Regions from separate parts of the Alysiella filiformis genome, predicted to be linked through region 2. Evidence: predicted binding sites of a transcription regulator. Region 2 holds the regulator's gene; the other holds the start of a gene.

What was found. The regulator FNR, encoded in region 2, switches genes on or off when oxygen is low (the NO sensors DNR and NnrR bind a similar motif). The targets are predictions, from matches to a motif close to TTGATNNNNATCAA.
Region 1: H3L97_RS06730 (ATP synthase subunit I) is a predicted target of FNR. The motif match lies at 6,089-6,102, and genes of this name have one in related genera.

What each region holds. Positions count from the first base shown of each region.
Region 1 is NZ_CP059564.1:1,357,832-1,369,562, reverse strand. It holds gene atpD (F0F1 ATP synthase subunit beta) at 1-929, opposite strand, end outside; gene atpG (F0F1 ATP synthase subunit gamma) at 970-1,848, opposite strand; gene atpA (F0F1 ATP synthase subunit alpha) at 1,883-3,433, opposite strand; gene H3L97_RS06750 (F0F1 ATP synthase subunit delta) at 3,444-3,992, opposite strand; gene H3L97_RS06745 (F0F1 ATP synthase subunit B) at 3,997-4,467, opposite strand; gene atpE (F0F1 ATP synthase subunit C) at 4,526-4,759, opposite strand; gene atpB (F0F1 ATP synthase subunit A) at 4,809-5,675, opposite strand; gene H3L97_RS06730 (ATP synthase subunit I) at 5,665-5,991, opposite strand; gene H3L97_RS06725 (YebC/PmpR family DNA-binding transcriptional regulator) at 6,334-7,062, shown strand; gene H3L97_RS06720 (capsule biosynthesis protein) at 7,245-8,471, opposite strand; gene H3L97_RS06715 (NADP-dependent malic enzyme) at 8,914-11,196, opposite strand; gene H3L97_RS06710 (FixH family protein) at 11,425-11,731, opposite strand, start outside.
Region 2 is NZ_CP059564.1:1,541,805-1,553,535, reverse strand. It holds gene H3L97_RS07710 (ABC transporter substrate-binding protein) at 1-1,270, opposite strand, end outside; gene H3L97_RS07705 (DASS family sodium-coupled anion symporter) at 1,564-3,030, shown strand; gene hscA (Fe-S protein assembly chaperone HscA) at 3,098-4,960, opposite strand; gene H3L97_RS07695 (hypothetical protein) at 5,029-5,166, opposite strand; gene cysK (cysteine synthase A) at 5,367-6,299, shown strand; gene hemN (oxygen-independent coproporphyrinogen III oxidase) at 6,600-8,006, opposite strand; gene fnr (fumarate/nitrate reduction transcriptional regulator Fnr) at 8,181-8,918, shown strand; gene H3L97_RS07675 (5-(carboxyamino)imidazole ribonucleotide synthase) at 8,976-10,118, opposite strand; gene H3L97_RS07670 (peroxiredoxin) at 10,288-10,728, opposite strand; gene H3L97_RS07665 (PilT/PilU family type 4a pilus ATPase) at 10,827-11,731, opposite strand, start outside.

The DNA of each region.
Region 1 (11,731 bases), 180 kb from region 2:
TCAGTCAAGTCGTCCGCAGGAACGTAAACTGCCTGAATGGACGTAATCGAACCTGTTTGCGTAGAAGTAATGCGCTCTTGCAAGCGACCCATTTCTTCCGCCAACGTAGGTTGATAACCCACCGCAGAAGGCATACGACCCAACAAAGCAGACACTTCTGTACCTGCCAAAGTGTAGCGATAAATGTTGTCCACAAAGAACAACACATCGCGACCTTTGCCGTTTTCGTCTTTTTCATCACGGAAATGTTCAGCCATAGACAAACCTGTCAAAGCAACACGCAAACGGTTGCCTGGTGGTTCATTCATCTGACCGTAAACCATTGCCACTTTGTCCAACACGTTGGAATCTTTCATCTCGTGGTAGAAGTCATTACCTTCACGAGTACGCTCGCCCACACCCGCAAATACGGACAAACCACTGTGTGCTTTGGCGATGTTGTTAATCAATTCCATCATATTTACGGTTTTGCCCACACCTGCACCACCAAACAGACCCACTTTACCACCTTTTGCAAATGGGCAAAGTAAATCAATCACTTTGATGCCTGTTTCCAACAATTCGGTTGTGCTGGACAATTCATCAAATTTAGGTGCTGGCTGATGAATCGCACGGAATTGGTCGGCACCAATATCACCTGCTTCATCAACGGGATTACCCAATACGTCCATAATGCGACCCAGCGTAGCCCTACCCACAGGCACAGTAATTGGCGCACCTGTATTATTGACCGCTAAGCCACGTTTCAAACCATCGGTACTGCCCATCGCAATGGTACGCACCACGCCATCGCCTAATTGTTGTTGCACTTCCAAAGTCAGTTCAACATCAACCAGTTTCAATGCATCGTAAACGCGTGGAATCGCATCGCGTGGAAATTCCACATCAACGACTGCACCAATGATTTGTACGATTTTGCCTTGGCTCATTATCGTATCCTAATCTTTATTCAGACAGTTTCAGGCTGCCTTAAACGGCTGCTGCCCCTGCCACAATTTCTGACAATTCTGTGGTAATTGCTGCTTGACGTGATTTGTTGTACACCAAACGCAATTCTTTAATGGCATTACCCGCATTATCGGTTGCTGCTTTCATTGCAACCATACGCGCAGCCTGTTCTGATGCCATATTGTCGCACAATGCTTGATAAACCACAGATTCCAAATAACGGCGAACCAAATATTCCAATACCACTTGTGGGCTTGGCTCGTAACGATAGTCCCAATTAAACTTACTGTCTGATTCCACTTTTTCATTCAAAATGTGCTGACCAATCGGCAACAACACTTCAGAACGTGTTTCCTGTTTCATGGTATTGATGAAACCAGAGTAGATTAAATGAATGGTATCCAATTCGCCATTTTCATAACGCTTAAAAAACTCGTTCAAAGGGCCAAGCAAAACTTCCATTTTTGGGGTATCGCCCAAGTTGGTTGAACTTGCTACCACATTCAAACCCACGCGTTGGCAAGCTGCCAAGCCTTTGCTGCCCAAACACACCACTTCTGTTTCAATTCCTTGCTGTTGGTAATCTTGTACTTGGGCAAAGAATTTTTTCAACAGATTGGCATTCAAGCCGCCACATAAACCTTTGTCGGTGGTAATCAGAACGAAACCCACACGCTTGATTTCGCTGCGGCTTTCCAACATTTTCAAACCATGGTATTCATTGGTTTGGGCAAGTTGGTTCATCACCAATCTGACTTTTTCGGCATAAGGTCTTGCCAAACGCATGCGTTCTTGAGTCTTGCGCATTTTAGAGGTTGATACCATTTGCATCGCTTTGGTGATTTTTTGCGTATTTTGTACGCTGCGAATCTTGGTAAGAATCTCTTTTCCAACTGCCATGTTTCAGACTCCTTCTGTAAAAATCACTCGGGGATTAAGCCGCGTATTTGTTAGAAGTCTTAAACACTTTCATGGCTTCTGTCAGTGTTTTCTCTTGTTCATCAGACAATGCACCTGCTGCATTTACTGCATCAAGCAAATCACTGTGTTGCGAACGCACATACGCCAAGAAATCAGCCTCAAAAGCCAAAGCTTTTGATACAGGCACATCAGAATATGAACCGTTATTGATTGCCCATAAAGTCAATGCCATTTCAGCCGTATTTAAGGTATTGAATTGTTTTTGTTTCATCAATTCAGTAACCACTTCGCCGTGCTGCAATTGTTTGCGTGTTGCATCGTCCAAATCGGAAGCAAATTGCGAGAACGCTGCCAATTCACGGTATTGTGCCAATGCCAAACGAATGCCGCCACCCAATTTTTTGATGACTTTGGTTTGAGCTGCACCACCCACGCGAGATACCGAAATACCTGCATTGATTGCGGGACGAATACCTGAATTGAACAAATCGGTTTCCAAGAAAATTTGACCGTCAGTAATGGAAATCACGTTGGTGGGTACGAATGCAGATACGTCGCCAGCTTGTGTTTCAATAATAGGCAAGGCAGTCAAAGAACCTGTTTTGCCTTTTACTTCACCATTGGTCAATTTTTCCACTTCATCGGCATTGATACGCGCAGCGCGTTCCAACAAGCGAGAGTGCAAGTAGAATACATCGCCAGGGTAAGCTTCACGACCTGGTGGGCGACGCAACAGCAAAGAAATTTGACGATAAGCCACTGCTTGTTTGGACAAATCATCGTAAACAATCAGTGCATCTTCGCCAATATCGCGGAAGTATTCGCCCATGGTGCAGCCTGCATAAGGTGCAATAAATTGCAATGCTGCTGCTTCAGATGCAGTTGCTGCCACCACGATGGTGTGCGCCATTGCACCGTGTTCTTCCAATTTGCGAACCACGTTGGCAATGGAAGAGGCTTTTTGACCCACAGCCACATAAATACAAACAACGCCTGTGCCTTTTTGATTGACAATCGCGTCCAAAGCAACCGCCGTTTTACCAGTTTGACGGTCGCCAATAATCAATTCACGCTGACCGCGTCCAACTGGAACCATTGAATCAATTGCTTTAATGCCAGTTTGCATAGGCTGGTCAACGGATTGACGCGCAATCACGCCCGGCGCAATTTTTTCAATAGGTGCTGTTTTGCTGGTATTGATTGGACCTTTACCATCAATGGGCTGACCCAAAGCATTCACAACACGACCTACCAACTCGCGACCAATCGGCACTTCCAAGATGCGACCTGTGCATTTCACTTCATCGCCTTCTTTGATGTGTTCATATTCACCCAGTACCACTGCGCCAACTGAATCACGTTCCAAATTCATCGCTAAGCCGAAAGTATTATCTGGAAATTCCAGCATTTCGCCTTGCATTACATCTGACAAGCCATGCACCCGAACAATACCATCTGTTACAGAGATAACCGTACCACGAGTACGAACTTCTTGTTTGGTATTATTCAAGTTTTCAATTTTGGCTTTCAGCAAATCACTGATTTCAGCAGGATTAAGCTGCATGAAAACTCTCCTAATTTGTCAAAGTCGTATATAAAGCCTGTAATTTGGCTTGTACCGACAAATCCAATACTTGGTCGTCCACTTCTACTTTAATGCCCCCAATCAATTCGGGTGCCAATTTAAAGGTAGCTTGCAAACGTGTATTAAAATGTTGTTCCAAATCGCTGATGATTTTTGCTCTTTGACCTTCGCTGGCAATTTCGTAAGCTGTGTAAACAATCGCTTCTTTTGTGTGATTACCAGCCAATGATAAACTTTTGTATTGAGCATAAATTTCAGGCAGAACAGCCAATCTTTTTTCTTGCGCAACCACTTGTACAAAACTTTTAAACTCTTTATTTTTGGCAATTTTGGTGTTACTCAATAAAGCCAATAATTCGCTTGCTTGTTCTGTACTGTTTTTATCAACTTGGCTGAGTGCATCAACCACTGTGGATTGTTGCATCAGCCAAGCCAGTTCTGCAAGACTGCCCAGCCAGTTTTCAACTTGCTCTGTTTCGGTAGCAAGTTGAAATAAGGCTTTTGCATAAGGGCGAGCAACAGTTGCGAACTCAATCATAAGCTTAAAGCTCCTGTTTTAAGGCACTCAACATTTTGGCATGTTGTGCTTCATCTACTTCACGACGTAAAATAGCTTCTGCACCTTTTACTGCCAATGTTGCAACTTGCTCGCGCAAGGTTTCGCGGGCGCGGTTGATTTCTTGCTCCACATCCGCTTTTGCTTGTGCTGTAATACGAGCAGCTTCTGTTTCAGCTTGGCTTTTTGCCTCTTCAACCAGTTGATTTGCTCGTTTTTCAGCATTACCTACCATTTCGGCAACCTGTGCGCGACCTTCTGCCAAGAGTTCTGCAACTTTCTTTTCAGCCTGCTCAAAATCACTTTTACCGCGCTCGGCTGCAGCCAAGCCTTCTGCGATTTTATCGGCGCGCTCATCAAGTGCTTTTGCGATTGGTGGCCATACATATTTAATTGTAAAACTAACCAAAATAGCAAAAACAATCAATTGCGCAATTAAAGTTACATTTAAATTCACTTTATTTAACCTTCGTATCAGGGTTAATCAAATCCGTGCATAACATATGCACACGGAATTAGCCACCGAACGGATTAACGAAAGCAAACAACAAGGCGATGGCAACACCAATCAAGAACGCAGCGTCAATCAGACCAGCAATCAAGAACAATTTAGTTTGCAATGGACCAATCAATTCAGGCTGACGCGCAGAAGATTCCAAGTATTTAGAACCTACCATAGCGATACCGATTGACGCACCCAATGCGCCCAAAGCCACAATCAAGCCACATGCAATAGCAATCAGACCCATGTTTTAAACTCCTCAAAGGAAAGGTTGAAAAAGAAAGGAAAAAGTTGGTTTAGTGGTGGTCATGAGCTTGACCGATGTAAACAAAAGTCAATGCCATGAAAATAAATGCTTGTAGGGTAATAATCAAAATGTGGAAAATCGCCCAAGCTGCACCTGCAATAATATGGAAGATGAACAAAACAGGATCCATTAAGCCTACGCTGCCTGAAGCACCCCAAGCACCACCCAAAAGCGCAATCAGCAAAAATACCAATTCGCCTGCATACATATTACCAAATAACCGCATACCGTGCGAAACGGTTTTGGATAAAAATTCCAAAATATTCAAAATGAAGTTAGCGGGTGCCAACCACACACCAAATGGTGCGGTAAACAATTCATGAATCCAGCCACCCAAGCCTTTGATTTTAACGCTATAATAAATACAGAACAACAAAACACCAATTGCCAATGCCAATGATGTGTTCAAATCGGCCGTTGGTACAACACGCAACAAGGCATGGTGTTCGCCTGTCATGCCCTGCCAAATGCGTGGCAATAAATCAACAGGCAGTAAATCCATGGCGTTCATCAGGAAAATCCACACAAACAATGCCAAACCCAATGGCGCAACCACTTTGCGTGATGATTCTTGATGAATGATGCTTTTGCACATGTCATCTACAAATTCGTACAACAATTCTATGGCTGCCTGAAAACGATTTGGCACACCTGCTGTGGCGGCTTTTGCACCACGGAATAAAATGTAGCTACCCAATACACCCAACAAAATGGAGTAAAAAACGGCATCTAAATTGATATATGAAAAATCGGCAATATTTTGTAAACCTTGCCCTTGCGTTACATCGGTTAGACTGGTTAAGCTTTGTAAGTGGTGTTTGATGTAATCCGCAGAAGTAACTGTTTCACCTGCCATAACGATAAACCTTCAAAAAAAATAAAAAAACCAAATGACTTACAGCCAGCAATCCGACAAAAAAGGACAAAAAGTGCATTTTCGGATAAATCAAAAATGAGCTGACCATTAAAATGAGCGCAAGTGTGATTTTCAAACCTGCGGATACCATAAATGAGACACCAGCCAACTGGGGATAGGGCTTTAATCTGTGTACCACATAAACTGCCAATAAGGTGGGCAAGGTGTAGGACAAACCGCCCAACAGCAGTGATATTGCCCAATTTTGACCGCCCCACAAATAAGCCAGCAGCACCAACACAGCTAAAATCATCATTTGGCTTGTTGGCAATTTACTCATAAAATTTGACTTTTCGCTGCTGTTCAAATGATGCAAATATTAAAGAAAACATGAGTTTTCGTCAAGAGAAATGTTAATTTTCGTCAATGCTTATTTGCTTGCTGTTTACAGCATGGGCAATTAAGTTCATCAATTACAAAGGCTTTCATTTTACATGACTTAATCTGGGATTTCTATTTATTTTTTTCGTTTGAAATCTTTTAATTGCTGTTATTTGGTGTTAATTGGTGTGGTTTTTGTGTTAGGGCTGCCTGAAACTTATGGGGCGATTATGTTAAAATCATGCTTTTATTTGACTTAATTCAAAGGATTTTGATTATGGCTGGACACAGTAAATGGGCTAACATTCAGCACAAAAAAGCCCGTGTTGATGCACAACGTGGCAAAATTTTTACCAAATTAATCAAGGAAATCACGGTTGCTGCCAAGCAAGGCGGTGGCGACCCTGCTGCCAATCCTCGCTTGCGCTTGGCTATGGACAAGGCTTGGGACGCGAATATGCCCAAAGACAATGTGCAACGCGCCATTGACAAAGGCACGGGCAATTTGGAAGGCGTGGATTACATTGAATTGCGCTATGAGGGCTATGGCATTGGCGGGGCTGCCTTAATGGTGGATTGCATGACCGACAACAAAACGCGCACGGTTGCCGATGTGCGCCATGCTTTTACCAAACATGGCGGCAATTTGGGCACAGACGGCTGCGTGGCATTCAATTTCGTGCATCAGGGTTATTTGGTGTTTACCGATGCCGATGAAGATGCGCTGATGGAAGCGGCTTTGGAAGCCGGCGCGGAAGATGTGATTGTGGACGATGAAGGCGTGATTGAAGTGATTACCGCCCCGAATGATTGGGCTGGCATTAAGGCGGCTTTGGAACAGGCAGGTTTCACTTCGGTTGATGGCGATGTTACCATGCGCGCGCAAAATGAAACCGTTTTGACAGGCGATGACGCAGCAAAAATGCAAAAATTGCTGGACGCTTTGGAAAGTTTGGACGATGTGCAAAATGTGTACACGTCTGCGGTTTTGCATTTTGATGAATAAGGCAAACGGTGCAGCCTGAAATGGCTTTTCAGGCTGCCTTTTTACCGCGCTACAAAATTAAAGTTTTGCCTTTGGCGACTGACTTTTTAAAAAAGTAAGTCAAATACCTTAATGCTGAATTTTTGTAGCGTAAATCAAAGCTGCCTGAAATGCCCCATTTTGGCGTTTCAGGCAGCTTTGATTTATGTTGGCAAGTTCACTTTACTGTAAAAACTGCCGTGAATTTGCGTCATATTCAAATGATAAGCGCGGTAGGCTTCAAACAATTTGGCATTGGGTGCTTGCGGTTTGTGCCAAAAATCGGCTAAATCTTGTTGGTCGGTCAAACCTGCCATATCGTAATGGGCGCGCCCCAGCACTTTCACAGGCATATTGTGAATCAGGGCAGACAAGCCACTGGTGCTGTTCAACGTTACCATACCCACACCGTAGCGCAAAAACACGGGCAAAGGCACATCATGCACATAATGCACGCGCCCAATTAAATGCGGCTGTTGCGCGATAAATTGGCGAATGTCATCGGCATAATCAATGAACCCCCTGTCCATGGGGTGGTGTTTAATCAGCAACTGGGTGTGGTCGGGCGCATGCTGGGCAAACGATTGCAACACATACAACAAAAATTCACGCACACTGCCAAAATCGCTGTGTATGCGAACTTGGCTGTCGTTGAACACCTGCAAGGGCAAAACGAAAAATCGCCCAAATCGCCCCTGTTTGATTTTGTTCACAAACCAACGTTCGCTCACGGCATAATAGGCGCGTTTGCAGCCTGAAATCAGCCACAACTTCACATAATGCGGAATTTCATGAAAACGATGATGGCGATAGCTCGGAAAATCGCGCCGCCCAAAATACATCGCGCCATAATAACGCATTGCCAGTTGCGCCACAGGCAAAAATCCCCCACGCACAGGCGGTGGATTCAAATCGGCTTGTTTGGGCAAATGTGGCAACTGCGCCACAAAAAAATCGGCATCGCGTGGCAAAGGCGAATGGGCATTCACGCCCGTTTGCTCCAAAGTAACCCAAAATGGGCGAAAATAGCCTTCTTCAAACACCCAAAATTGGGTTTCAGGCAGCGTTTGGCAAATTTGCTTGGCAATGTTGTGATAAGCCCGATTGTCGCCAAAACACACCACCGCATCAATTTGATTTTTCTGAATAAAATCACGCAAATAAATGTGAAAATCCGACAAATTGTCTTTATAAGCAAAGGTGCGTGGACTGTGGGCAGGATAAAACAACTCATCGCCACAATTTAGGTTGATTTTGAACACTTCACAATGGCGTTGCGTGAGCCAATCCGCCAACTGCCGAAAAAAACCACCAATGGGACCTTGCAGCAACAAAATGCGGCGATTGGCAGCCAGCCTGAATAAATTGGGCAAAAGGGTTGCGCTGGACATAACAAAAACGATTCTTATTTAAAAATTTAATAAAAATAGATTGCGAATTATACACACACTTGCCCATTAGCCGAATTTGTCTTGTGTTAAAGCTGGGTAAAACCGTTTTGTGGGCAACATTTCAACACACAGGACAACACATAAGGCATCGCCCCATGCCATTACCCTGATTGGGACGAGGTTACACCCCGACCCAATATCATGAATAATCCATTAAAAAATAGGGGCTAATGACAATTTGGGCGCGAAGTTGGTTTTTCAGGCAAAATTGCCAAATTCAAGGAAAAAATGCGAGTCAATGCCACCCATTGGCGCGTATTTTTGACGCAGAAGTTGGCGATTTTGATGAAAAAACAATCGCGAAACGAATTGTCATTAGCCCCTAGGATAAAAGCTGCCTGAAAATGGCTGTCAGGCAGCTTTGCGTCAAACAAAAAGCAAATTATTTGGCACGTTGTGCATCAACCGCCGCCAACACCGCCATGTTCACAATGCGGCGTGTATTGGAAATGGGCGTAACAATGTGTACAGGTTTGTTTAAGCCCATCAGGATTGGTCCAATGGTAATGCCATTGGTTGCGCTTGCCAACATCATGTTGTAGCTGATGTTGGCGGCTTCCACACTGGGCATCACCAACAGATTTGCGCTGCCTGAAAGCGTGGTTTCGGGGAAAACCTGTTTGCGCATTTTTTCGTCAAACGCCAAATCGGCTTGCATTTCGCCGTCCACTTCCAAAGTGGGGTCAATGTAGCGCAACAATGCCAAAGCCTCGCTCATTTTGCGCGATTCGGCATTTTGCAATGAGCCATAGTTGGAATTGGAAATCAACGCCACTTTGGGTTGAATGCCAAACAATTTCATTTTATTGGCACTCATGTAAGCACAATGCGCCAACTGCTCGGCGGTGGGGTTGTCGGTAACATAGGTGTCGGTGATGAAGAAATTGCCTTTGTTGGTAATCACGGCATTCATCGCAAAGGCGTTGTTTTGTGCGTTGTCGTATTCCAACACATCTTCCAACACTTTGAAATGGTCGCGGTAACGCCCTACTGTGCCGCACACCATGCCATCGGCATGACCCAAACGCACCATCATCGCACCAATCAGCGTGTGGTTTGCCATCAAACGTTTACGCGCCATTTCTGGGGTAACGCCTTTGCGTTGTTGCAATTCGTAGTAAAGTTTCCAGCTTTCTTCGTAGTGGGGATTGTCCACCAAATCCACCAAATCAAAATCTTTGCCTGCCTGAATGGTCAAACCCTGTGCGACAATGCGTGATTCAATGATGTCTTTGCGACCCACCAAAATGGGGTAAGCGCATTTTTGTGTTACCAGTTGCTGCGCGGCGTGCAATACGCGGTCGTCTTCGCCTTCTGCCAACACAATGCGTTTGATGTCGGTACGCGCTTGGGCAAACACGGGGCGCATAATCAGGCTGGTTTTGTCAATTTGTTGATTGAGCTTGTCAATGTAGGCACCCATATCGCTAATGGGGCGCGTTGCCACGCCAGAATCCATGGCTGCCTGCGCCACAGCAGGGGCAATGCGTGAAATCAAACGTGGGTCAAACGGTTTGGGAATCAAATATTCTGCACCGAATTTCAGGCTGGCATCGCCATACGCGCCTGCCACCACATCGTTGGATTCTTCCATCGCCAAATCGGCAATGGCACGAACGGTTGCCAATTTCATTTCTTCGTTGATGGTGCTTGCGCCCACGTCCAACGCGCCACGGAAAATGAAAGGGAAACACAGCACATTGTTCACTTGATTGGGGAAATCGGAGCGACCCGTGCCGATAATCACATCGGGACGCGCTTCTTTGGCAACAGGCGGCCAAATTTCGGGATTGGGGTTTGCCATGGCAAACACAATGGGTTGTGCATTCATGGTTTTCAGCATTTCAGGCAGCAACACGTTTGCGCTGGACAAGCCCAAGAAAATGTCTTTGCCCACCACCGCATCGCCCAACACGCGCTGACCATTGTCGGCAATGGCATAGCGAATTTTGCTTTCGTCCATGCGTTCGCGGTCTTCGCGGGTTTGGTAAATCACGCCTTTGGAATCGCACACGGTCATGTTTTCGCGTTTCATGCCCAAAGCCACGAGCAAATCCAAACACGCAATCGCTGCCGCACCTGCACCTGAACACACCAGCGAAACATCTTCAATTTTTTTGCCCACAAAACGCAAGGCGTTCAAAACGGCGGCGGCGGTAATGATGGCTGTGCCGTGTTGGTCATCGTGGAAAATGGGAATATTGCAACGTTCGCGCAATTTTTTTTCAATGTAGAAACACTCTGGGGCTTTGATGTCTTCCAAATTGATGCCGCCAAAGGTGGGTTCTAATGAGGCGATGATTTCCACCAATTTGTCGGGGTCGGTTTCGTTGATTTCAATGTCAAACACGTCAATATTGGCGAATTTTTTGAACAATACGCCTTTGCCTTCCATAACGGGTTTGCTGGCTTCGGGCCCGATGTTGCCCAAACCCAATACGGCTGTACCATTGGAAATCACCGCCACCAAATTGCCACGCGCGGTGTAGCGATATGACTTGCTGGTGTCGGCATGAATTTCCATGCAAGGCACAGCAACCCCTGGCGAATACGCCAAAGACAAATCATATTGTGTTGCCAAAGGCTTGGTGGGCGCAACTTGAATTTTGCCAGGTACGGGAAATTCGTGGAAATTCAGTGCTGCTTCTCTTAAATGTTCGTCCATAATTCGGGTCTTTCTGTGTGAAAAAATCAAAAGGGGAAAATCAAAACGATTGTACTCTTATTACAGGCTGCCTGAAAGACCGTGAGCCAAGAAAAAATGGCTTTCATCATCACAAAAACTGATGAGGCAATTCAATTTAACCGATTGCCGTAAAACAAAAAGTGCCAATTTGCCATGGCGATACCAATATTTAAAGCTGCCTGAATCCCCGTTCAGGCAGCTTTCATTTTACTGCACCGCAGATGCCGCCGACACCTTTTCATGCGACAACACTTTAACCGCATTGACATTCGGTTTCAAATTGATGGCATAGCCTTGGCTGGGCAACCATTTTTCTTCCACCTTCCACACGCCAGCTTCATCTTCCAAACGCACATACCAATGCACGGTTTTGGGCAAAGCATTAAATTGCACCGCATATTCGGTTTTGTCGCCCGACACGCTGCCTGAATCGGCTTTTAACGTTAAGGTTTGGTCTAGGCTTTTTTTGGCGGGGTGCATAAACAGCAATTTCAAAGGGGCTTTGCGGTCGTAA
Region 2 (11,731 bases):
TTTTCGCCCAGTCTGCCTGAATCATTTCCGACATCAATTTGGCATTGGGATTGTAGGGGCGTTGCACAGGCATTGCCCACAATTCAATTTCCGTGCCTTCTTTGATGCCTGCTTCGGCTAACAGGGATTTGGCTTTTTCCACATCATAAGGGGCGTTTTTCAGGGTGTCGTTGTAACTCCATTGCGTTGGGGGCATGGGGTTGGTGGCGGCTTTACCTGCACCTTGATACACGGCATTGATAATCGCATCGCGGTTAATCGCCATGTCCAAAGCCTGACGCACTTTCAAATCTTTGAATGGGGCTTTTTCCACATTGTAGCCCACATAGCCCAAGTTAAAGCCCGATTGTTCAATGATATTGATTTTACCTGCTTTTTTCGCGGCTTCCACTTCGGCGGTTTTGGGATAAGCGGAAACGTGGCATTCGCCAGCCGCCACTTTTTGAGCGCGAACGGCTGAATCTTTGGTAATGGCAAACACCAAATTGTCAATATGCACATCGTTCACATTCCAATAATCGGCGTGTTTGGCATAGCGAATTTGCGAATCTTTATTGTAGGAAACGAATTTGAATGGACCTGTGCCAATGGGCTGGGTATTGTAATCTGCCGCTTTGCCTGCTTTTTCCAATTTGTCGGCATATTCAGCCGAACCGATGTAGGCAAAAGGCATGGCAATGTTTTGCAAAAATGGCGCGTCCACTTCTTTTAATGTGATTTTGACGGTGTAATCGTCCACTTTTTCCACATTGGCGATGTTGTCAGGCAGCCCCATATCTACCGCGTAAGGAAATTCGGTTGGATAGGCTTTGTTGAATGCAAAATTGGGGTCGCTCAAACGCTTGAATGTGAACACCACATCATCGGCATTGAATTCACGCGATGGGGTAAAACTTTCGTTGCTGTGGAATTTCACGCCTTTGCGCAAATGGAAGGTGTAGGTTTTGTTGTCTTCGGAAATGTCCCATTTTTCGGCTAGGGCTGGCTGAATTTCGGTGCCATTGCGTGGGAATTGCACCAATCCATTGTAAATGGGGTATGCGCTGGCATCAAAAGACGTGCCGTCCGTCCATTGCGCAGGGTCAAAACCGCTTGGGCTGCCTTCGGAGCAGTAAACCAAGGTTTTGCTGCCTGAACTGCTGGCTGGGGCGGTTTTGGCGGTTTCGCCAGACGCGGGCGCGGTGGATTGGGCGTTGTTGCCACCACCGCAAGCCGCCAACATCAGGCTGGCTGCCAATACGCTGAGTTGTGAGACCATTTTTTTTGTCATGATGCCATTCCTTTATCAGGGTTTGAAATTGGGTTACAAGAAATAAGTTGTAATATAAACGAGTTTAGATTTGTTCGTAAAGTGTTAAATTGCGTTTATTTGCGATATTTTATGATAAAGCGCCTTTTTCAGCAGGAAAACCACACGAAAATGGGATTGATTTTTGGTGATTTTCAGGCTGCCTGAAACAAAATTTCCCCCACCCAAAAAAAAATTTGCGCTAACACAAATGCACTCGGGTCGCAAAAGCGTACAATTACACCCAGTTTCACAACACAGATAAGGAGAATTTTATGAAACGCGAATTGGGTTTCAAACCCATTCCCACCCTGATTGCCATTGCGCTGGCATTGATAATCTGGTTCAGCCCGATACCCGAAGGCGTATCGCCACAAGGTTGGCATTTGTTGGCGATGTTTGTGGGCGTGATTGCGGCGATTATTGGCAAAGCCATGCCCATTGGTGCGATGTCCATTGTGGCGGTGATGTTGGTGGCGGTATCGGGGGTTACGGCAGATAAACCCAGTCAAGCCATAGACCATGCTTTGTCATCGTATGCCAATTCGTTGATTTGGTTAATTGGTATTGCCATCATGATTTCACGCGGTTTGCTGAAAACGGGCTTGGGGGCGCGAATCGCTTATTTATTCATTGCCGTGTTTGGCAAAAAAACCTTGGGGATTGGATACAGTTTGGCATTATCCGAATTGCTGCTTGCGCCTGTTACACCCAGCAACACGGCTCGCGGTGGCGCAATCATGCACCCCATTATGAAATCCATTGCAGGCAGCTACGATTCCGACCCCGAAAAAGGCACCGAAAAACACATGGGCAAATATTTGGCATTGGTCAATTACCATTCCAATCCCATCAGTTCCACCATGTTCATTACCGCCACCGCGCCCAATCCTTTGGTGGTGAATTTGATTGCGGAAGTGGTGGGCAGCGATTTTCGTTTAAGTTGGGGCGCGTGGGCTTGGGCGATGCTGGTACCGGGTTTGGTGGCGTTTGCCTTAATGCCTTTGGTGCTGTATTGGCTTTATCCGCCTGAAATCAAAGAAACCCCCAATGCGGTTGCTTTTGCCAAAGAAAAATTGGCGCAAATGGGCAAAATGTCGCTTGATGAAAAAATCATGTTGGCGATTTTTGTGATTTTGTTGCTGCTGTGGGCGGGTGTGCCTGAAATGCTGTTGGGCAAAGCCTATGCGGTCAATGCCACCGCCACGGCATTCATTGGATTGAGTTTACTGCTGTTGAGCAACGTCTTGACTTGGGACGATATTTTGAAAGAAAAAAGTGCTTGGGACACCATTATTTGGTTTGGTGCTTTAATCATGATGGCAACTTATTTGAACAAATTGGGCGTGATTAAATGGTTTTCAGGCAGCCTTGAAACGACCATTGGCGGTTTTGGTGTCAGTGGCATGATGGCAGGTTTGCTGCTGGTATTGGCGTACATGTACGCGCACTATTTCTTTGCCAGCACCACCGCCCACATTACCGCCATGTTTGGGGCATTTTTGGGGGCAGCCATTTCTTTGGGTTCGCCACCCATGCTCACGGCTTTGATGTTTGCGGCTGCGTCCAGCCTGATGATGAGTTTGACCCACTACGCCACAGGCACATCGCCCGTTGTGTTTGGTTCGGGCTACACCACCATGGGTGAATGGTGGAAAGCAGGTTTCATCATGAGCGTGGTCAATTTCATCGTGTTTGCCGTGGTTGGCGGCGTGTGGTGGAAAATCTTGAATTATTGGTAAACGCATCAATCAAATGTTCAGGCAGCCCAATTTGGTGTTGGGCTGCCTGAAACCATTTCATACACAATCAAACATTCAAATCCGCCACATTTTGCCCTTGCAACATGCGCTGAATGTTTCTGTCCATGCGTTTGGCGGCAAAATCATCGGTGGCGTGCGACAAATCGTGAATCATCGCGCGGATTTGCTCGGCGGTGTGCGTGGGCAAACTGGCGTTCAACTTATCCATTAAACCATTGATTTTTTGGATTTCATCGGCACTCAATAAATCGCTGTCCAAAGTTAGGGCTGCCTGAATTGCGCCAATCAAGCCTTCTGCCTCCACTTTGGCTTCGGCACGGGCGCGGGCAATGGCATCGTCTTTGGCGTTGCTCATGCTGTCGCGCAACATATTCATAATCGTGTCATCGTCCAAACCGTAAGATGGTTTCACTTCAATTTGCGCTTGAACGCCTGTGGTTTGCTCACGCGCCGACACCGACAACAAACCATCGGCATCTACCTGAAACGTAACGCGAATCCGCGCCGCGCCAGCCACCATGGGCGGAATGCCACGCAAAGTGAATTTCGCCAAACTGCGGCAGTCTGAAACCAATTCGCGTTCGCCCTGCACCACATGAATGGTCATGGCGGTTTGACCGTCTTTGAAAGTGGTAAATTCTTGGGCGCGCGCGGTGGGCAAAGTGCTGTTGCGCGGAATGATTTTTTCAGCCAGCCCGCCATACGTTTCCAAGCCCAAAGAAAGCGGTGTTACGTCCAACAACAGCCATTCGCCATCGTTTTTATTGCCAGCCAAAACATTGGCTTGCATGGCTGCACCCAAAGCCACCACCTCATCGGGATTCAAATTATTGAGTGGCGTTTGCCCAAAAAACGCGCCCACCGCCTGTTGAACGTGCAACATGCGCGTGGCACCGCCCACCATAATCACGCCTTTGATGTCGGATTTGGACACGCCAGCGTCTTTCAGGGCTTGCTTAACAGGTTCAAGGGTTTTGGCGACCAAATGCTGGGTCAACGCGTGAAATTCAGCGCGTGTGATGACGGTGCGAAGTGGCGTACCGTCTTGCAATTCGGTGGCGATTTCGGTTTCAGGCAGCCTGCTCAACGCTTCTTTGGCAGCGCGAACCAAACCAAACAACAGTTGCACATCGCGTTCATCGGTAATGGAAAGTTGATGTTTTTCAACAATATGGCAAAACAAGCGGTGGTCAAAATCATCGCCACCCAAAGCAGAATTGCCACCCGTTGCCTTCACTTCAAACAAGCCTTTGGAAAGCTGCAACACGGAAACGTCAAACGTGCCGCCACCCAAATCGTACACCACAAACGTGCCTTCGGCGGCGTTGTCCAAACCGTAGGCAATGGCGGCGGCGGTGGGTTCGTTGAGCAAACGCAACACGTTCAAACCTGCCAAACGTGCCGCGTCTTTGGTGGCTTGGCGTTGCGCGTCATCAAAATAGGCTGGCACGGTAATCACCGCGCCCACCAAATCGCCCCCCAACGATTGCTCGGCACGGTCTTTCAACACACGCAAAATGTCGGCAGACACTTCAATGGGGGTTTTTAAACCATTTTTGGTTTGCAATTCAATGATTTTGTCTGACGCGCCAAAACGATAGGGCAAATGCGTGGTGTCAATTTCAGGCAGTGTGCGCCCAATTAAACGTTTGGCAGATGAAATGGTGTTTTGCGGGTCAAGTTTTTGTTGTTCAAGGGCTTTTTTTCCCACAACCGCATTATCATCGCCCAAATAACGCACCACCGATGGCACGGCAACCGCACCTGTTTCATCTGGCAAACAGCTCGCTGCACCGCTTTTAACGGTGGCAACCAAGCTGTTGGTCGTCCCCAAATCAATGCCCACCGCCAAACGGTGTTGATGGGGCGCAGCAGACATATTCGGTTCGGCAATTTGCAATAAAGCCATGATTTGTTCCTTGATGTGTATTTTTAACGGTGCGTATTTTAGCATTGTTGAGTGCATTTGTCGGTTTTTCAGGCAGCCTGAAAAGTGGATTTATGGGGCTGTTTGTCTTTATTTAACGTGAACTTGGGGTAAGTAACGGTTAATTTGCCAACAAACCAGCTCTCTATCCCTATGGGAGAGAATTGGAGAGAGGTCTTGTTGAACACATACCCTCTTCCACAATGAGAGGGGGTAAAGTTACTTCAATTTATCAATCACTTTTATCCCGAATTCGCGTTATTTAGCGCATTTTTTGCCATTTAGAAGTACCACTTCTAAACCAAAGTCAGATAAATTATTTGTTTTTTGCCTGCTTTGCTTTTAGAATGCCATTTGTTTTTTTATCAAGAATAAGGATTTGGAAAAGATGAATATTGCCAACAACATCACCGACTTAATCGGCAACACCCCTTTGGTGCAACTCAATCGCGTCAGCGAAAATTTGCCTGCCAAAATCGTTGCCAAATTGGAATTTTTCAATCCAGCCAGCAGCGTGAAAGACCGCATTGCCGCCGCCATGATTGCCGATGCCGAAAAAGCAGGCAAAATCAAAGCCAATACCATTATTGTTGAACCCACTTCGGGCAACACAGGCATTGGCTTGGCAATGGTTTGCGCGGCAAAAGGCTACAAATTGGTCATTACCATGCCCGAAAGCATGAGCCAAGAACGCCGTATGCTTTTACGCGCTTACGGTGCAGAATTGGTTTTGACCCCTGCCTCCGAAGGCATGGGCGGTGCGATTGCCAAAGCACAAGAATTGGTAAACAGCAATCCTGATGTGTATTTTATGCCACAACAGTTTGAAAATCCTGCCAATCCCGAAATCCACCGCCACACCACCGCCGAAGAAATTTGGCGCGACACAGACGGTAAAGTGGACATTTTCGTGGCTGGCGTTGGCACAGGCGGCACCATCACTGGCGTGGGCGAAACCCTGAAAGCGAAAAACCCCAATGTGCAGGTTTTTGCGGTTGAGCCAGAAGCCTCGCCCGTGTTGAGCGGTGGACAAAAAGGACCTCACCCCATTCAGGGCATTGGCGCAGGCTTTATCCCCAAAGCATTGAACACGGCAGTGTATGACGGCATCATTCAAGTACCCAACGAGGCGGCTTTTGCCACCGCGCGTGATATGGCGCAAAAAGAGGGTGTGCTGGTGGGCATTTCATCGGGTGCGGCGGTGTGGGCGGCATTGCAGTTGGCTGCCAAACCTGAAAATGCAGGCAAATTGATTGTGGTGGTGTTGCCTTCTTATGGCGAACGTTATTTGTCCACGCCTTTGTTTCAAGATTTGGCATAATTGAATTGGATTTCAGGCTGCCTGAAACTTTTGCAAAACTCAATTCGTAGGGGCAGATTTCATATCTGCCCTGTTTAAACTTGCAGAAATTTTTATTTTTATCAATACAAAATGAAACACCATGTAGGGTGCAACTTGTTGCACCAAATCCATGTTTTATCAGGAAAATGGTGCAACAAGTTGCACCCTACACTTGTCCTATTTTGAAATGCATGAAACCTAAATTGAAAAGGGGCGGATATAAAATCCGCCCCTACATCAATTTAAAAGTGGGTTTTGCACAGGTTTCAGCCTGTTTTTTTACACCGTTTGCGAATATTTGGCTTGCGTTTCTTTGTGGCGCAAGTGGTAATCAAAAATCATGGCAATATTGCGAATCAAAAAACGACCTTTGGGCGTTACTTTCAGGCTGCCTGAAACCGCATTCCACTCAATCAAGCCGAGTTTTGCCATATTGCCCAAATCGTGCATTTCATCGGCAAAATAATCCGCAAAATCAACCCCATATTCCGACAATTCCAGCGCAAAACGGCACATCAAATCTTGAATGATTTGGCGGCGCAACACATCGTCATCGTTCAACTCATAGCCGCGCAAAATGGGCAAATGTCCTGCATCCAAAGCGGCATAATATTCGGGCAACTCTTTTTCATTTTGGCTGTATGTGTTGCCCACCTTGCCAATGCTGCTCACACCAATCGCCACCAAATCGCAATCGGCATGGGTGGAATAGCCTTGGAAATTGCGTTGCAATCGCCCTTGTTTCAGCGCAATGGCAAGCTCATCTTCGGGTTTGGCAAAATGGTCCATGCCAATGAAAACATAGCCTTTTTCGTCCAACAAATGCACGGCATATTGCAAAATGTCCAATTTTTCTTCGCTAGACGGCACGGCATTGGTGTCAATGCGGCGTTGTGGCTTAAAAATGTGCGGCAAATGCGCGTAATGATACAAAGCCAAACGGTCGGGATTGAGTTCCGACAGCACCGTATCCAAAGTGGGTTTGATGCTTTCCACCGTTTGGTGTGGCAAGCCGTAAATCAAATCCACGCTGATGGATTTGAAACCTGCCTCACGCGCCGCGTCTATCACTTCTTTTGTTTCTTCAACGGTTTGAATGCGGTTTACGGCTGCCTGAACTTTGGGGTCAAAATCCTGAATGCCCACGCTCATGCGATTGAAACCCAATTTGCCCAATTTGAACACGCTTTCACGGCTGACTTTGCGCGGGTCAATTTCAATGGAATATTCGCCATCGGGCAGCAATTCAAAATGTTCGCGTATCATTTTGAACACGCGCTCCAACTGTTCATCGTTCAAAAAAGTGGGGGTGCCGCCACCAAAATGCAGTTGCGCCAAAGGGCGTTTGCCGTGCAAATGCGGTTGCAGCAAAGCCATTTCTTTTTCCAAATAAAGCAAATATTCATCGGCTTTGCGCGTGTCTTTGGTGATGACTTTATTGCAGCCGCAGTAGTAGCAAATCACATTGCAAAACGGAATATGCACATACAATGAAACAGGTTCAAGATTGTTTTTAAAGGTTTTTGCCAAAGTGTTTTCATATTCAGGCTGCCTGAAACCCACATGAAAGCGGTCGGCGGTGGGATACGATGTGTAACGTGGACCACTGGCAGGCAAACTGGCGATTAAATCGCGGTCAAAATCAAACAGCGTGTGATTTTCTTGTGTAATTGTGATTGTTTTCATGGATTTGTGTATCGGTTTTCATTTTAAGAAAGGCTATTTTAAAGATTTTGGGCGAATTTGGGGAAAATTTGTTAAAATAGCGCGATTTAAATATACTCGCTTTGATTTGTATCAAAATCAGCCGTTCTGTGTATTTGTTTTTAAAAATTTTTGAAAAATGGGCTTAAATTCATCATGGCGAACCCAATTTTGCACATCAAAACCCAGTGTTCAGAATGTTCATTACGCGAACTTTGCCTGCCTGTTGGTTTACACAAACACGATTTGGAACAACTCAATAGCGTGATTCGCCAAAGTCGCCGCTTAAAAAAAGGCGATTACCTGTTTCACGCTGGCGAAACTTTTGTGTCGCTGTTTGCCATACGCACGGGCTTTTTCAAAACCACCGTTGGCACGCAAGATGGGCGCGACCAAGTTACGGGCTTTTTCATGTCGGGCGAACTGATGGGCATGGACGGCATCGGCAACAACATCTACATCAACGATGCCATTGCGCTGGAAGACAGCGAAGTGTGTGAATTGCCCTTTGCGCGTATGGAAGATTTGGTCAAGCGCGTACCCAGCCTGCAAACGCATTTTATGCGCCTGATGAGCCGAGAAATCATACGCGACCAAAATGTGATGATGATGTTGGGCAATATGCGCGCCGAAGAGCGTTTGGCGGCATTTTTGCTGAATTTATCACAACGTTTGCAAACGCGCGGTTTTGCCGCCAACGATTTCATTTTGCGTATGTCGCGCGAGGAAATTGGCAGCTATTTGGGTTTGAAACTGGAAACGGTCAGCCGAACCTTGTCGCGTTTCAACCAAGAAGGCTGGATTTCGGTGGAACACAAACACATTCAAATTTTGCAAGCCCGTGCATTGAAAGATTTGGTGGCAGGCTGCTCGGGTAAATCCGATGTGATTTGATTTCAGGCAGCCTGAAAACACAAAAAGGCGGATAAAATGCCATTATCCGCCTTTTTGTCATTTTCTCAATTCGCCATGTGCTTGTTTTGCCAAATCAAATGCGCGATTGGCGTGGTCTGCCAACACGGTAAAATGCCCCATTTTGCGCCCTGCCCTTGCTTGCGTTTTGCCATACAAATGCAAATGCGTTTCAGGCTGCCTGAAAACCGCTTGCCAATTCGGTTCACTGCCATTTTCGCCCCACACATCGCCCAAAATATTCGCCATGCAACACGCCGACAGCAAATCGGTTTTCGCAGGCGGCAAACCGCACATCAGCCGCACCTGCTGCTGAAATTGGCTGGATAAACAAGCATCTATCGTGTGATGACCGCTATTGTGTGGACGCGGCGCAATCTCATTAACCAGCAAATGGGCTTCATCGCCCACCACAAACATTTCCACCGCCAACACGCCCACATAATCCAACTCATTCGCCAAACGAATTGCCATGCCACGCGCTTGATTTTGCAGCGTTTCAGGCAGCCGCGCTGGCACAATGGAATACGCCAAAATGCCATTTTCATGATGATTTTCGGCAGGGTCAAACGTGGCAATTTCATCATCGTTCAAACGGCACACAATTACAGAAATTTCCGCACGCAAATCCACCAGCCGCTCCAAAACACAAGGCACACCGCAATGCGCCGCAAATGCCGCCCGCAATTCAGGCAGCGTGTTCACGCGAATTTGCCCCTTGCCGTCATAACCCAAAGTGGCGGTTTTCAAAATCCCCGATAAATAGGGCAAACTTTGTTCGCCAATATCTTCTTCTTTTTCAATGACTTGATAAGGTGCAGTTTGCAAACCCGCTTGGCGTATCCATTGTTTTTCCAAAATGCGATTTTGGGCAATCGCCACACAATCGCCGCTTGGCGACACGCGCGTGTGTTGCGCCAAATCGCGCATGGCTTGGGCGTTCACATTTTCAAATTCGGTGGTGATGGCGGCACATTTTGCCAATTCTTTCAAAGCATTGGCATCATCAAATGCCGCACACAAATGCACATCGGCAAAACGTGCAGCAGGCGCATTCGGGTCAGGGTCAAGCACAGTAACGCGATAACCCATTGTTTTTGCAGCCATTGTGAACATACTGCCCAACTGCCCACCGCCCAAAATGCCCAACATGGCTGGCGGTAAAATTGGATTTATTTTCATTGGTTTAAACCTTTTTTGTTTATTTTCAGGCAGCCTGAAAAGTGCCACTATACTGTCCCCTCTCCCTGTGGGAGAGGGTTAGGGAGAGGGTAAATTTTAAGATTAAAGCCCCCTCTCCCCAGCCCTCTCCCACAGGGAGAGGGAGAGAGATTGCTGCACCCTACTGATTTCAGGCAGCCTGAATGCGTTTCACGGTATCCAGCACTTCTTGCGCGTGATTGGCAACTTTTACCTTGCGCCATTCGTGGACAATCTCGCCTTGTTCATTCAAAACAAAAGTGCTGCGCTCAACACCAAGATGTTCTTTTCCATACATTTTTTTCAATTTCAACACATCAAATTGTTTGCACACACTTTCATCTGTATCGCTCAACAATTCAAATTGAAAGCCCTGTTTCGCGCAAAAATTTTGGTGGGTTTTGACGCTGTCGCGCGAAATGCCGACCACCGTGTAACCCAATGCGCGAAATTCAGGCAGCAAATGGTTGAAATCCAAGCCTTCGGTGGTGCAACCTGCGGTGTGGTCTTTGGGGTAAAAATAGACAATCAAAGGCAAATGTTGTGCCGCGTCAAACACTTCGCCGCTTGATGAAGGAAGAGAAAAGGGCATGATTGCTGTCCTTAATAAAATGGGGAAAATGGGTTTTCAGGCTGCCTGAAAAACAACAACCGCAAACCCAAATCAGTCTTGCGGTTGCGATTTTAGAATCAGTTAAAAGTCAATTCATTCACACGTTCAAAGATATGGGTTTCGGCATTGCCCTCTTCCCACAACTTAATGCGCAAACGCAAGTCGTTCACCGATTCAGCTTGGCGCAAGGCTTCATCATAAGTAATGCGCCCTTCGGTGTACAAACGGAACAAATCTTGGTCAAACGTTTGCATACCGTCCACTTCCGAACGATTCATCAACGACATGGCTTCCATCAATTCGCCTTTGAAAATATGGTCTTGCATGGCAGGCGTGTTAATCAGCAAATCCACAATCGCCGTGCGACCGCCCTCTTTCAAACGCGCCAAACGCTGACCAATGATGCCCACCACGTTCAAAGCCAAGTCCATCAACACCTGCTGATGACGCTCTTCGGGATAGAAGTTCATAATCCGCTCAATGGTTTGCACGGCATTGTTGGCGTGAATCGTGAAAATACACAAGTGTCCCGTTTGTGCCAGTTGCAAGGCATATTCCATGGTGTGTTCGTTACGCACCTCGCCCACACACACCACGTCTGGTGCTTGACGCATGGCAGATTGCACCGCCATAGACCAAGAATTGGTGTCCACGCCCAATTCGCGCTGCGTGAAAATGGATTTAATCGGTTTGTGCAAATATTCCACAGGGTCTTCAATGGTAACAATATGACCTGCCGCGTGTTTGTTGCGCCAGTCCAACATCGCCGCCATGGAAGTGGATTTACCCGAACCCGTTGCACCTGCCAAAATCAGCAAGCCGCGTGGCTGCATTGCCAATTCTTTCAAACCTTGTGGTAATTGCAAATCGTCCACCGTCAAAATTTTGGTGGTAATGCGCCGCCACACCATGCCCACGCGACCTTGCTCGTGATAAGCATTCACACGGAAACGCACACCTGCTGACGACATAACCGAATAGT